3 regions of the Herbaspirillum sp. C9C3 genome follow, and region 2 is predicted to be linked to each of the others. Evidence: predicted binding sites of a transcription regulator. Region 2 holds the regulator's gene; each other region holds the start of a gene.
What was found. Region 2 encodes HrcA, which represses chaperone genes, less so after heat shock. Its sites were predicted from a motif close to TTAGCACTCNNNNNNNNNGAGTGCTAA; they were not measured.
Positions count from the first base shown of each region.

Region 1: groES (co-chaperone GroES) is a predicted target of HrcA. The motif match lies at 1,861-1,887, and genes of this name have one in related genera.
Region 3: rpoH (RNA polymerase sigma factor RpoH) is a predicted target of HrcA. The motif match lies at 1,373-1,399, and genes of this name have one in related genera.

Region 1 is NZ_JABFMQ010000002.1:243,779-247,053, forward strand. Features, by position in the region: gene groL (chaperonin GroEL) at 1-1,311, opposite strand, end outside; gene groES (co-chaperone GroES) at 1,454-1,744, opposite strand; gene HNO82_RS03345 (hypothetical protein) at 2,290-2,718, shown strand; gene HNO82_RS03350 (hypothetical protein) at 2,810-3,256, opposite strand.
Region 2 is NZ_JABFMQ010000015.1:21,540-24,814, forward strand. Features, by position in the region: gene HNO82_RS14675 (NAD kinase) at 1-379, opposite strand, end outside; gene HNO82_RS14680 (HAD family hydrolase) at 416-1,144, shown strand; gene hrcA (heat-inducible transcriptional repressor HrcA) at 1,215-2,243, shown strand; gene fur (ferric iron uptake transcriptional regulator) at 2,362-2,787, opposite strand; gene HNO82_RS14695 (outer membrane protein assembly factor BamE) at 3,000-3,275, shown strand, end outside.
Region 3 is NZ_JABFMQ010000026.1:48,005-51,279, forward strand. Features, by position in the region: partial or broken gene HNO82_RS22295 (IS3 family transposase) at 1-45, shown strand, start outside; gene HNO82_RS22480 (hypothetical protein) at 92-187, shown strand; gene rpoH (RNA polymerase sigma factor RpoH) at 315-1,214, opposite strand; gene HNO82_RS19100 (hypothetical protein) at 1,843-2,787, shown strand; gene ftsX (permease-like cell division protein FtsX) at 2,813-3,275, opposite strand, start outside.

The DNA.
Region 1 (3,275 bases), on a different contig from region 2:
TTCCTGGTCAGGATTGTCGCCCTTCAGGTCCTTGACGTTGGCGCGAGCGCGCAGCAGGGCCACGCCACCGCCAGGCACGACGCCTTCTTCAACAGCAGCGCGGGTAGCGTGCAGGGCGTCTTCGACGCGGGCCTTCTTTTCCTTCATTTCGACTTCGGTGGCAGCGCCAACCTTGATCAGTGCAACACCGCCAGCCAGCTTGGCCACGCGCTCTTGCAGCTTTTCACGGTCGTAGTCGGAGGTGGCTTCGCCGATCTGCGTGCGGATCATTGCCACGCGTGCTTCGATGCCAGCGGCTTCGCCGTTGCCGTCGATGATGGTGGTGTTTTCCTTGCCGATTTCAACGCGCTTGGCTTGGCCCAGTTCAGCCAGGGTAGCCTTTTCCAGGGTCAGGCCGACTTCTTCGGCGATCACTTGGCCGCCGGTCAGGATGGCGATGTCTTCCAGCATGGCCTTGCGGCGGTCGCCGAAGCCAGGAGCCTTGACGGCAGCAGTCTTCAGGATGCCACGGATGTTGTTGACCACCAGGGTAGCCAGGGCTTCGCCTTCGACGTCTTCAGCCACGATCAGCAGCGGACGGCCAGCCTTGGCGACTTGTTCCAGCACCGGCAGCAGGTCACGGATGTTGGAGATCTTCTTGTCGAACAGCAGGATGAAGGGATTGTCCAGGGCGACGATCTGCTTCTCTTGGTTGTTGATGAAGTACGGCGACAGGTAGCCGCGGTCGAACTGCATACCTTCGACGATGTCCAGTTCGTTTTCCAGCGACTTGCCGTCTTCGACGGTGATGACGCCTTCCTTGCCGACCTTTTCCATGGCCTTGGCGATGATGTCGCCGATGTCCGCGTCGGAGTTGGCCGAGATCGAGCCGACTTGAGCGATTTCCTTGGAGGTGGTGGTGGGCTTGGCCAGGTTCTTCACTTCGCCGACGATGGCGGTGACAGCCTTGTCGATACCGCGCTTCAGGTCGGTCGGGTTGAAGCCGGCGGCGACGTACTTGAAGCCTTCGCGCACGATGGCTTGCGCCAGCACGGTGGCGGTGGTGGTACCGTCACCGGCGTTGTCGGAGGTCTTGGAAGCGACTTCCTTGACCAGCTGGGCACCCATGTTTTCCAGCTTGTCCTTCAGTTCGATTTCCTTGGCGACGGAAACGCCGTCCTTGGTCACGGTCGGGGCGCCGAAGCTGCGCTCGAGCACGACGTTGCGGCCCTTGGGACCCAGGGTGACCTTGACTGCATTGGCCAGGATGTTGACGCCGTTGACGACCTTGGCGCGTGCTTCATCGCCGAAAATAACTTGCTTTGCTGCCATGTTGGATTCTCCAGAAATTCGGTTCAGTTCATATAGCCTGGCGCGCGACTGAAATTTCAGGGGCGCCGGCTGCTGTCTTGCTGCCGCAGGCCTTCAGATTTTCTCTATCTATATAGAAGGAAAAGGAAGGCCGGATGCCGAATTACTTCTCGACGACGGCGAACAGGTCTTCTTCGCGCATGACCAGCAGTTCCTGGCCATCGACCTTCACGGCCTGGCCGGAGTACTTGCCGAACAGAACGCGGTCGCCGACCTTCACGGCCAGTTGACGGACCTTGCCATCTTCCAGGATCTTGCCGTTGCCGACGGCCAGGACTTCGCCTTGGTCCGGCTTTTCGGTCGCTGCGTCAGGCAGAACGATACCGGAAGCAGTCTTGGTTTCCTGGTCGAGGCGCTTGACGATAACGCGATCGTGCAAAGGGCGAAGATTCATGAGAACTCCTTAATTTTCAATAAGTTAGCATTGATTGCGGCGTAGCCTGCAACGGTTTTCTTCCAAATGCAGCAAACCTCACCGCAAGAAAAAGGGGATTGCGTCCGGCGGTGCTGTTAGCACTCTGCCGTGACGAGTGCTAAGTATAGGGATGGGGCGGGGAATTTTCAAGGCGTCGATGGCTGTCCGCGATCATAATTAATGTCATTGCGATCAAAAATAATGACACTGATATTCCGCTTTAAAATCAAAGCCTTGAACGTCATCTGAGTATGACCTTTGTGGCTTCAGGCGATATCTTCGCTATGAAGATCGTAAATTTTCTGCAGAAATTTAAATTTGATTTTTTTGAGCTTGGGCTGGCGTTTAATCGCCTGCGCTGAGTGTTGTGTCGGAATTCAGCTAAGTCTGAACTTTATTCATTTAATGTCGGAAATCGTCTAAGTCTGGATTTTTGTCACTTAACCCTGGATTTTTCGGAAGTCACTCAAGACCGAACTCCGTTCATCCTTTATCTATAAGCCCTTCATAAGGAAATATTGCTCATGGGAATGCCGTCATTGGTCGTCGTACGTTTTGGGGAAAATCAAGTTCACTTTCGCCGGCAAAACGGCTCTCCTGAAGCCGTTGGGATTCACCTACTGGACATGCTGGAGTCGGCAGATTCGATCAAGCCCCGGGCCCACTTTCATACCGGCAGCTATTTCCTGCGTTTTATCTTCCAGGCAGGCTATGGCGACGAGCCAATTTCGCCAAAAATGCGTGACGTACTTCCCATCTATGAGGCTATAGCCCTGGACGACAACGTCATGGGCGACTGGGAATTTGCCTATGAGTTTTCAGCCGATCCGGCCGGGAATTGGACTGTTTCCTATGCCGAAGACTGTGATGGAGAGCGCTGGTCGGAGCTGGCCGGGGCCGCCGAAAAACTCACTCCTGAACAGCTGCGCGATCATCTTGATAGTGCCCACTGAACTACGCGATTTACTCGCCAGAACGAAGAAATCCAGAGTTAAGTGAACAAAGTAGGGAAAATCCAGAGTTAGATGACTTTTTAGGACAGAGTTAGCTGACACCAGTGTGGAGCGAGGTGCTCTGGGCCTGGACCCGCACTCCAGACTTAGACGACTTCCGCCATTTAACTCTGAACTTTCCTGTTGAAATTCGTGTTTCCAAAAGGTAACGTTTGAGCGCTAAGCCAGACGGCATGGTCGGTCTGCCCTCTCTGAGGTCAAGCCAGCCCGAATCTCGTATTGCTGTATCAAACACCTTGGTTAAATATTTGGCGTCTTTTTCTGAAATATCGCCAAATGGGCGTATGACATCTATCCCTTTCCTTCTCCCTATTTCCGTCAAATAAATTGGTAGGTCGTCAACGGACCTCCTCACTCCTCCGGCTTCTGTTTGGAAGTGGCCGTTCAAAATCGCTGAAATAATTGCATTTTGGAAATGAATTTGTTTCCAACTGGGTTGTGCATCGAAATACTGGGTTTTCTTCGACGTTTGGCGCATGTCCTGTCTGCAGTACAGG
Region 2 (3,275 bases):
CTTCCAGCATGTCGGCCAGAGCCGGTATCATGCGGTCCTGGGCAATATCGGTGATGAAGCCCAGGCGCCCCTGGTTGATGCCGATCAGCGGTACGTTGTACGGAGCCAATTGGCGCGCAATGCCGAGCATGGTGCCGTCGCCGCCGACCACGATGGCCACGTCGGCCTGCTGTCCGATCTGCTCGGGCGTCAGGCTGTCATAGCCTTGCAGGGCGATGTTCTCGGCGGTCTCGGACTCGAAGACCACGGTGTGGCCATGCGACTCCAGGAACACGGCGATGTCCGACAAGATCTGCGCGATGCCGACGGCCTGGAACTTGCCGACGATGGCGACGGTTTTGGGTACGGCTGCCTGAACGGGTAATTTGATGGGCCACATGCTGCGGATTAGACCATAATTTGAGATGACATTGTAATGAAACCAAGCGCTTCCCCCCTGCCCTCCTCGCCTGCGCCCTCCTCCATTGAGGCGGTGCTGTTCGATCTCGACGATACCCTGTGGGCCATCGAACCGGTGCTGGTACGCGCCGAAGGCCTGCTCTACGACTGGCTGCGCGAGCATGCGCCCGCCGTGGTGGCGGCCCATACGATTGCCAGCCTGCGCGAACGCCGCATGGCCTTGATGAAGACCGATCCCATGTATCGCATCGACCTCTGGAAGCTGCGCCATACGGCGCTGTCCGAGGTCTTCCGCGAGCATGACGTGGACCTGGCGCTGGTCGACCCGGCCATGGCCGTATTCTCCGAGGCGCGCAGCACGGTGGCGCTGTTCGATGACGTGGAACCGGCGCTGCTGCGCATGAAGGGACGGCTGACGCTGGGCTCGGTCTCCAACGGCTTTGCCGACCTGGATCGCATTGGCCTGGCCGGTCACTTCGGCGTCTCGATTGCCGCGCACCGCTTCGGCCGCGCCAAGCCCGACCCGGCCATCTTCCATGCCGCCTGCGAAGCGTTGCAGGTTGCCCCGGCGGCCACTGTCTACGTGGGCGACGACCCGCTGCTGGACGTACAGGGCGCACAGCAGGCCGGCCTGCGGGCGGTGTGGATGAACCGTTTTGAGCGCACGCTGCCGGCAGGCATCACGCCGGACGCCATCTGCCGCGACCTGCATGAGCTGCATGACTGGCTGCAAACGCAGGCCTGATTCTTCGTACAATGTCCCCCAGGACGGAGTCGCCGTCACATTTGGCGGATATGCCGCTAGAATATGCCCCATGCAACTCGATAACCGCGCCCGCACACTTTTGAAGGCCCTGGTCGAACGGTACATCGCCGACGGCCAGCCTGTGGGCTCGCGCGCCCTGTCGAAACTGTCCGGTCTGGAACTGTCCCCGGCGACCATCCGCAACATCATGGCCGATCTCGAAGAGATGGGCTTCGTCGCCAGCCCGCACACCTCGGCCGGGCGTGTGCCCACGCCGCGCGGCTATCGCATGTTCGTCGATACCCTGCTCACCGTCGAGGCCATCGACGAAAGCGCCCTCGAAGGCCGCCTGCAGTCGCGCCTGCAGCACAGCGGCTCGTCCCAGAAGATCATCACCAATGCGGCCCAGGTGCTGTCCTCGCTGTCGCAGTTCGCCGGTGTGGTAATGACTCCCAAGCGCGAATCGGCGTTCCAGCAGATCGAATTTCTGCGGCTGTCGGAAAAGCGCATCCTGCTGGTCATCGTCGACCAGGGTGGCGATGTGCAGAACCGCATGCTCTTGACCGAGGTCGATTACACCCCCAGCCAATTGACCCAGGCCGCCAACTACATCAACCAGCATTACGCCGGCCAAAGCTTCGACCAGGTGCGTGTGCATCTGCAGGGCGAGCTGCGCCAGCTGCGCGACGACATGACCACGCTCATGCAGGCCGCCGTCGAAGCCGGCAGCGACGCCATGAGCGAAGAGGCCGACAACAGCGTGGTCATCTCCGGCGAGCGCAACCTGCTGTCGGTGACCGACCTGTCCTCCAACATGAATTCGCTGCGCCGCCTCTTCGACATGTTCGAACAGAAGACCGGGCTGTTGCAGCTGCTGGATGTCTCCAGCAAGGCCACCGGCGTACAGATCTTCATCGGCGGCGAATCCCAGCTGGTGCCGATGGACGACATGAGCATCGTCACCGCGCCCTACGAGGTCAACGGCCGCATCGTCGGCACCCTGGGCGTGATCGGGCCGACCCGCATGGCCTACGAGCGCGTCATCCCCATCGTCGACATCACCGCCAAACTGCTCTCCAGCGCGCTGAGCCAGCACTGAGCCCGGCCAGCACAACCATCCCGCCAGAACGCAAAAAAGCCACGTGCGACCACACGTGGCTTTTTGCATTTTGCTTCACGCTGCCTTGCTCAAATCGAGCCAGGAAGCGATGGCGGGCTTATTTCTTCACTTTCTTGCAGTTTTTGCAATGACCGTAGAGGGCCAGGGCGTGGTCGGCGATCTCGAAACCATGCTCCTGGGCAATCTTGATCTGGCGCTTTTCGATCTCGGCGTCGAAGAATTCCTCGACCTTGCCGCAATCCAGGCAGACCAGGTGATCGTGGTGCGAGCCTTCGTTGAGTTCGAAGACGGCCTTGCCGGTTTCGAAGTGATTGCGCTGGAGCAGGCCGGCCTGCTCGAACTGGGTCAGCACACGGTACACGGTGGCCAGACCCACGTCCAGGTTGTCGGAGAGCAATTGTTTGTAGACGTCTTCGGCGCTGAGGTGGCGCACCGAAGTGTTCTGGAAGATCTCAAGGATCTTCAGGCGCGGCAGGGTCGCCTTCAGGCCGCTGGCCTTCAGTTCGGATGGATTGTTCGGCATGGTAGAGTGGGTTCCCGGGGTTTACTGGTCTCGAACAGGCGCGGCGGTCCACTGGGAAGACCTGGCGGACCGTTCCGGCGGGGCGGTGGGGAACGCCCTTTTACACCCGGAACGCACTCATGCCTATTTAAGAAGTAAGTTCTAGCTTATCATATAGTGCTTTAGGCTCATGGCTCAACCCGGTTGAAATCTTTATGCGCATGCTTTCCCGAATGAAGTCCCGTCATCACACCGCTGCCCTCGGCCTGCTGGCCGCACTGGCCGTCACGCTGGCCGGCTGTTCCTCGACCAAGGCGCCGGAACAGGCGGCGCCCACCGATACCTCGGGCGTGAAGGTGACCGGCAAGAGCAACAGCCTGTTCGGCTTCCTCAAGCCCTATCGCATCGACATCCAGCAGGGCAACTTCGTCTCCAAGGAAATGGTGGCGCAACTGCGCCCGGGCCTGACCCGCGACCAGGTGCGCTTCGTGCTGGGTACGCCGCTACTG
Region 3 (3,275 bases), on a different contig from region 2:
ACTGGCTATCGCCGTCGTGCGGGGCGCTATGGCAAGCCGGCTCTATGCTGACCGTAACGAAGCACGGTCGGATGTGTACGATTACATCGAGATGCTCTACAACCCGAAACGTCGCCATTCCTATAGCGGCAACGTTTCTCCGGGACAGTTCGAACAGCAGTATTTCCACAGGCTGGAAAGTGTCTAGTGCAGCCGGGGCGATTCACTTTGGGGTAGCTAAACTTCCCCAGCTATGTATGAAAAATTGGGGAGACTAACCGAGGGCGCCTTTCTTGTTGGTGCTGCTGAACCGGTCTGAAGAATCGAAGAATCGATCAGGAGTAAGCCTGCAGCGCGGTCTTCATCTTCTTCAGCGCCACTGCCTCGATCTGGCGGATACGTTCGGCCGAGACGCCGAACTCGTCGGCCAGCTCATGCAGGGTCGCACCCGAGCCATCGTCATTGGCCAGCCAGCGGGCTTCGACGATACGGCGCGAGCGGTCATCCAGCTTGGACAGGGCGGCTTCCAGGCCTTCGGACTGCAGGCGGTCGTACTGCTTGGCCTCGATCACGCGGGTCGGTTCCGAATTGTCGGAGGACAGGTAGGCGATGGGCGCGAACTTGTCATCGTCGTCATCGGTGGGCGACTCCAAGGCGATATCGCGACCGGAGAGACGGGTTTCCATCTCGATGACTTCCTCGCGCTTGACGTCCAGGGTCTTGGCCAGGGCCTCCACCTGGGCCGGGGTCATCGCGTCCAGACCTTCCTTGTGGCTGCGCAGGTTGAAGAACAGCTTGCGCTGGGCCTTGGTGGTGGCGACCTTCACCAGACGCCAGTTCTTCAGGATGTACTCGTGGATCTCGGCCTTGATCCAGTGCATGGCATAGGACACCAGGCGCACGTTCTGGGCCGGGTCGAAGCGCTTGACGGCCTTCATCAGGCCGATGTTGCCTTCCTGGATCAGGTCGGCATGCGGCAGGCCGTAGCCCAGATAGCCTCGGGCGATCGACACCACCAGACGCAGGTGTGACAACACCATTTTCTGGGCCGCGCCCAGGTCGTTCTTTTCACGCAGGTCACGCGCCAGCTTGACCTCTTCCTCGTGGGTCAGCATGGGCAGGCGGTTCACTGCCGAGATGTACGCGTCGATGTTGCCCAGGCTGCCGGAAAAACCCAGCGCGAGTGCATTGGACTCGGCAGGCATGAGTGCAGTTTGTGCAGACGCAGATTTCATGGATTCTCCTTGGTTCCTTTGCGGAAACGGTTGAAACGGTAGGAAGCAGAGGCTTCGGTGACCAGGGGCGATGTTCCCGACTTCCCTGGTGCGGCCACGCGGGCCGGTACTGTTTGATGCAGTGCTCCACGAAAACTGGAGCAATTCGATAAGGTATTCTAGCACTCGTCACCCCGGAGTGCTAATAGCATGATGGTGATGGGTCAATAGTGCAATCCTATTGCTTTTCAGCCAATCATTGCATTCCATTCCCTTTATATTAGTCGCCTTTGGGCGACAAAAGTTGCGATCGGGGTCAAAAGGAGGCCAGAAACTTGTAACACTTTTTTGCAGCGCGCAAGATGAAGACAAACGGACGCGGCAGACCTGCCAGGACGACAGGAACGGGCATTGGCCCGATGGCAGCTCGTCATCTGACGAGCTTGCTGCTGTTTAGAAGACGCGGGGAGGGCAAGTTTATTGTTGGCGATGGGCTGGCCCGATAGAATTTCTCGCCAGAAAGTCCAAAGCCCGCAACAGCGGGCTTTGTCCTCAATTTACAGGGGCACGACCAATTGCCTGGAAAACCCCTGTCTCTATGGCGGCGAGTATAGCACCCGACGCACTTCACTTTCAACCGGCTCACGGCATGCTGAAACACCTCACTGCAGCTCGCTTGTCCACTCTCCAGCGCTTCTTCCTCACGACTTCGCACGGCGATACGCTCGGATGTTATGCCTGGACCCAGGCGGTTGCCGCTGGCATGTTGCCGCTGCTGGCCGATGTCGAGGTATCGCTGCGCAATGCCGTGCACGGTGCGTTGTCGCGTCATTACGGCGCGCGCGATTCCTTTGGCTGGATGATGCCCAGACCGAATCCGGCGCACGCCGTCAATCCCGCCGCTCCTCCGATGCTGCCGCCGGTGCACAAACTGAGTTCGAGATCCCGTGATGATGTGGTCTGTGCGATCGACAAAGTCAAAGGCAGGAAACCATCTGCCCATGTCGTCACCCCGGATGACGTGGTGGCGACATTGCCCTTTGGATTCTGGGAGGTGCTCATCGGCGCGCTCGCGCATCACGCGCAGCCAGCAGGGTTGCAGGCGGCGATCCTGGCGGCAGTCTTTCCGCATGCGCCAGATACGCAGGCTTTCCCCTATGACAGTGCTGCGTTCAGGAAGCGGGTGGTCGCTCTGCTCAAGCGGATACGCGACGTACGCAACCGCATCGGGCACCACGACGCCATCTGGACGATTCCTGAATTCGACCGTTTTGGCGTCCTGGGTCTTATCCCGCGTCGGCCCAGGCAAACCGTCAACAGCCTGCGTCTACTCGTCGATAACCTGTTCTGGTTTGCCGGCTGGATCGACCCGGTGATCTCTCTGCACTTGCGCAAGAGCGACCACTGGTGGTCATTGCAGGCCTTGCTCGACCGGCAGGCACTGGCGATCTATCGTCGTTGCGCCGGCGGTGCCGGCACCTATCGGCTAGTGCTGGACAGTGCAACACCGCCCGGCCATGGCAAGCATCGCATGACCAAGGGCAAGCGTACCCTGTCTCGCGTCCGACGTGACATCACGCGTTATTTCTTCTGATCGGTGCAACGAGAGCCCTTGCACCTCAAGCCTTCCTGGCCAACTGCCTGCGTACCGACAGCATCGCCCCGAACAAGCCCAGCAAGCCGCTGGCGGCCAGCAGCAGGCCGATGGCCATGGGGCTGGGCAGGGCCAGCTGGAATTCCGAGGCATAGAGGTGGGCAAAGTCCAGAATGGCTGCATTGAGCGGCTGCTGCGCCGCCACCACCAGCCCCAGCGCCACCAGACCCGCACACAGACCCAGCAAGGCGCCGGTGTAGTAGAACGGACGATAGATGAAGGAATTGGTCGCCCCGAACAAGCGCGAGACCTCGATTTCGTCGCGCTGCGTCATCACCTGCAGACGGATGGTGTTGAACACCACCGCCACCACCACCGCACCCAGCGTCATCCCCAGGAACAGCAGTACCAGCCGCAGGATGCGCAGCAGCGCCGCCAGCCGCTTGACCCATTCGGAATCGATCTGCACGGTATCCACGCCCGGCTGC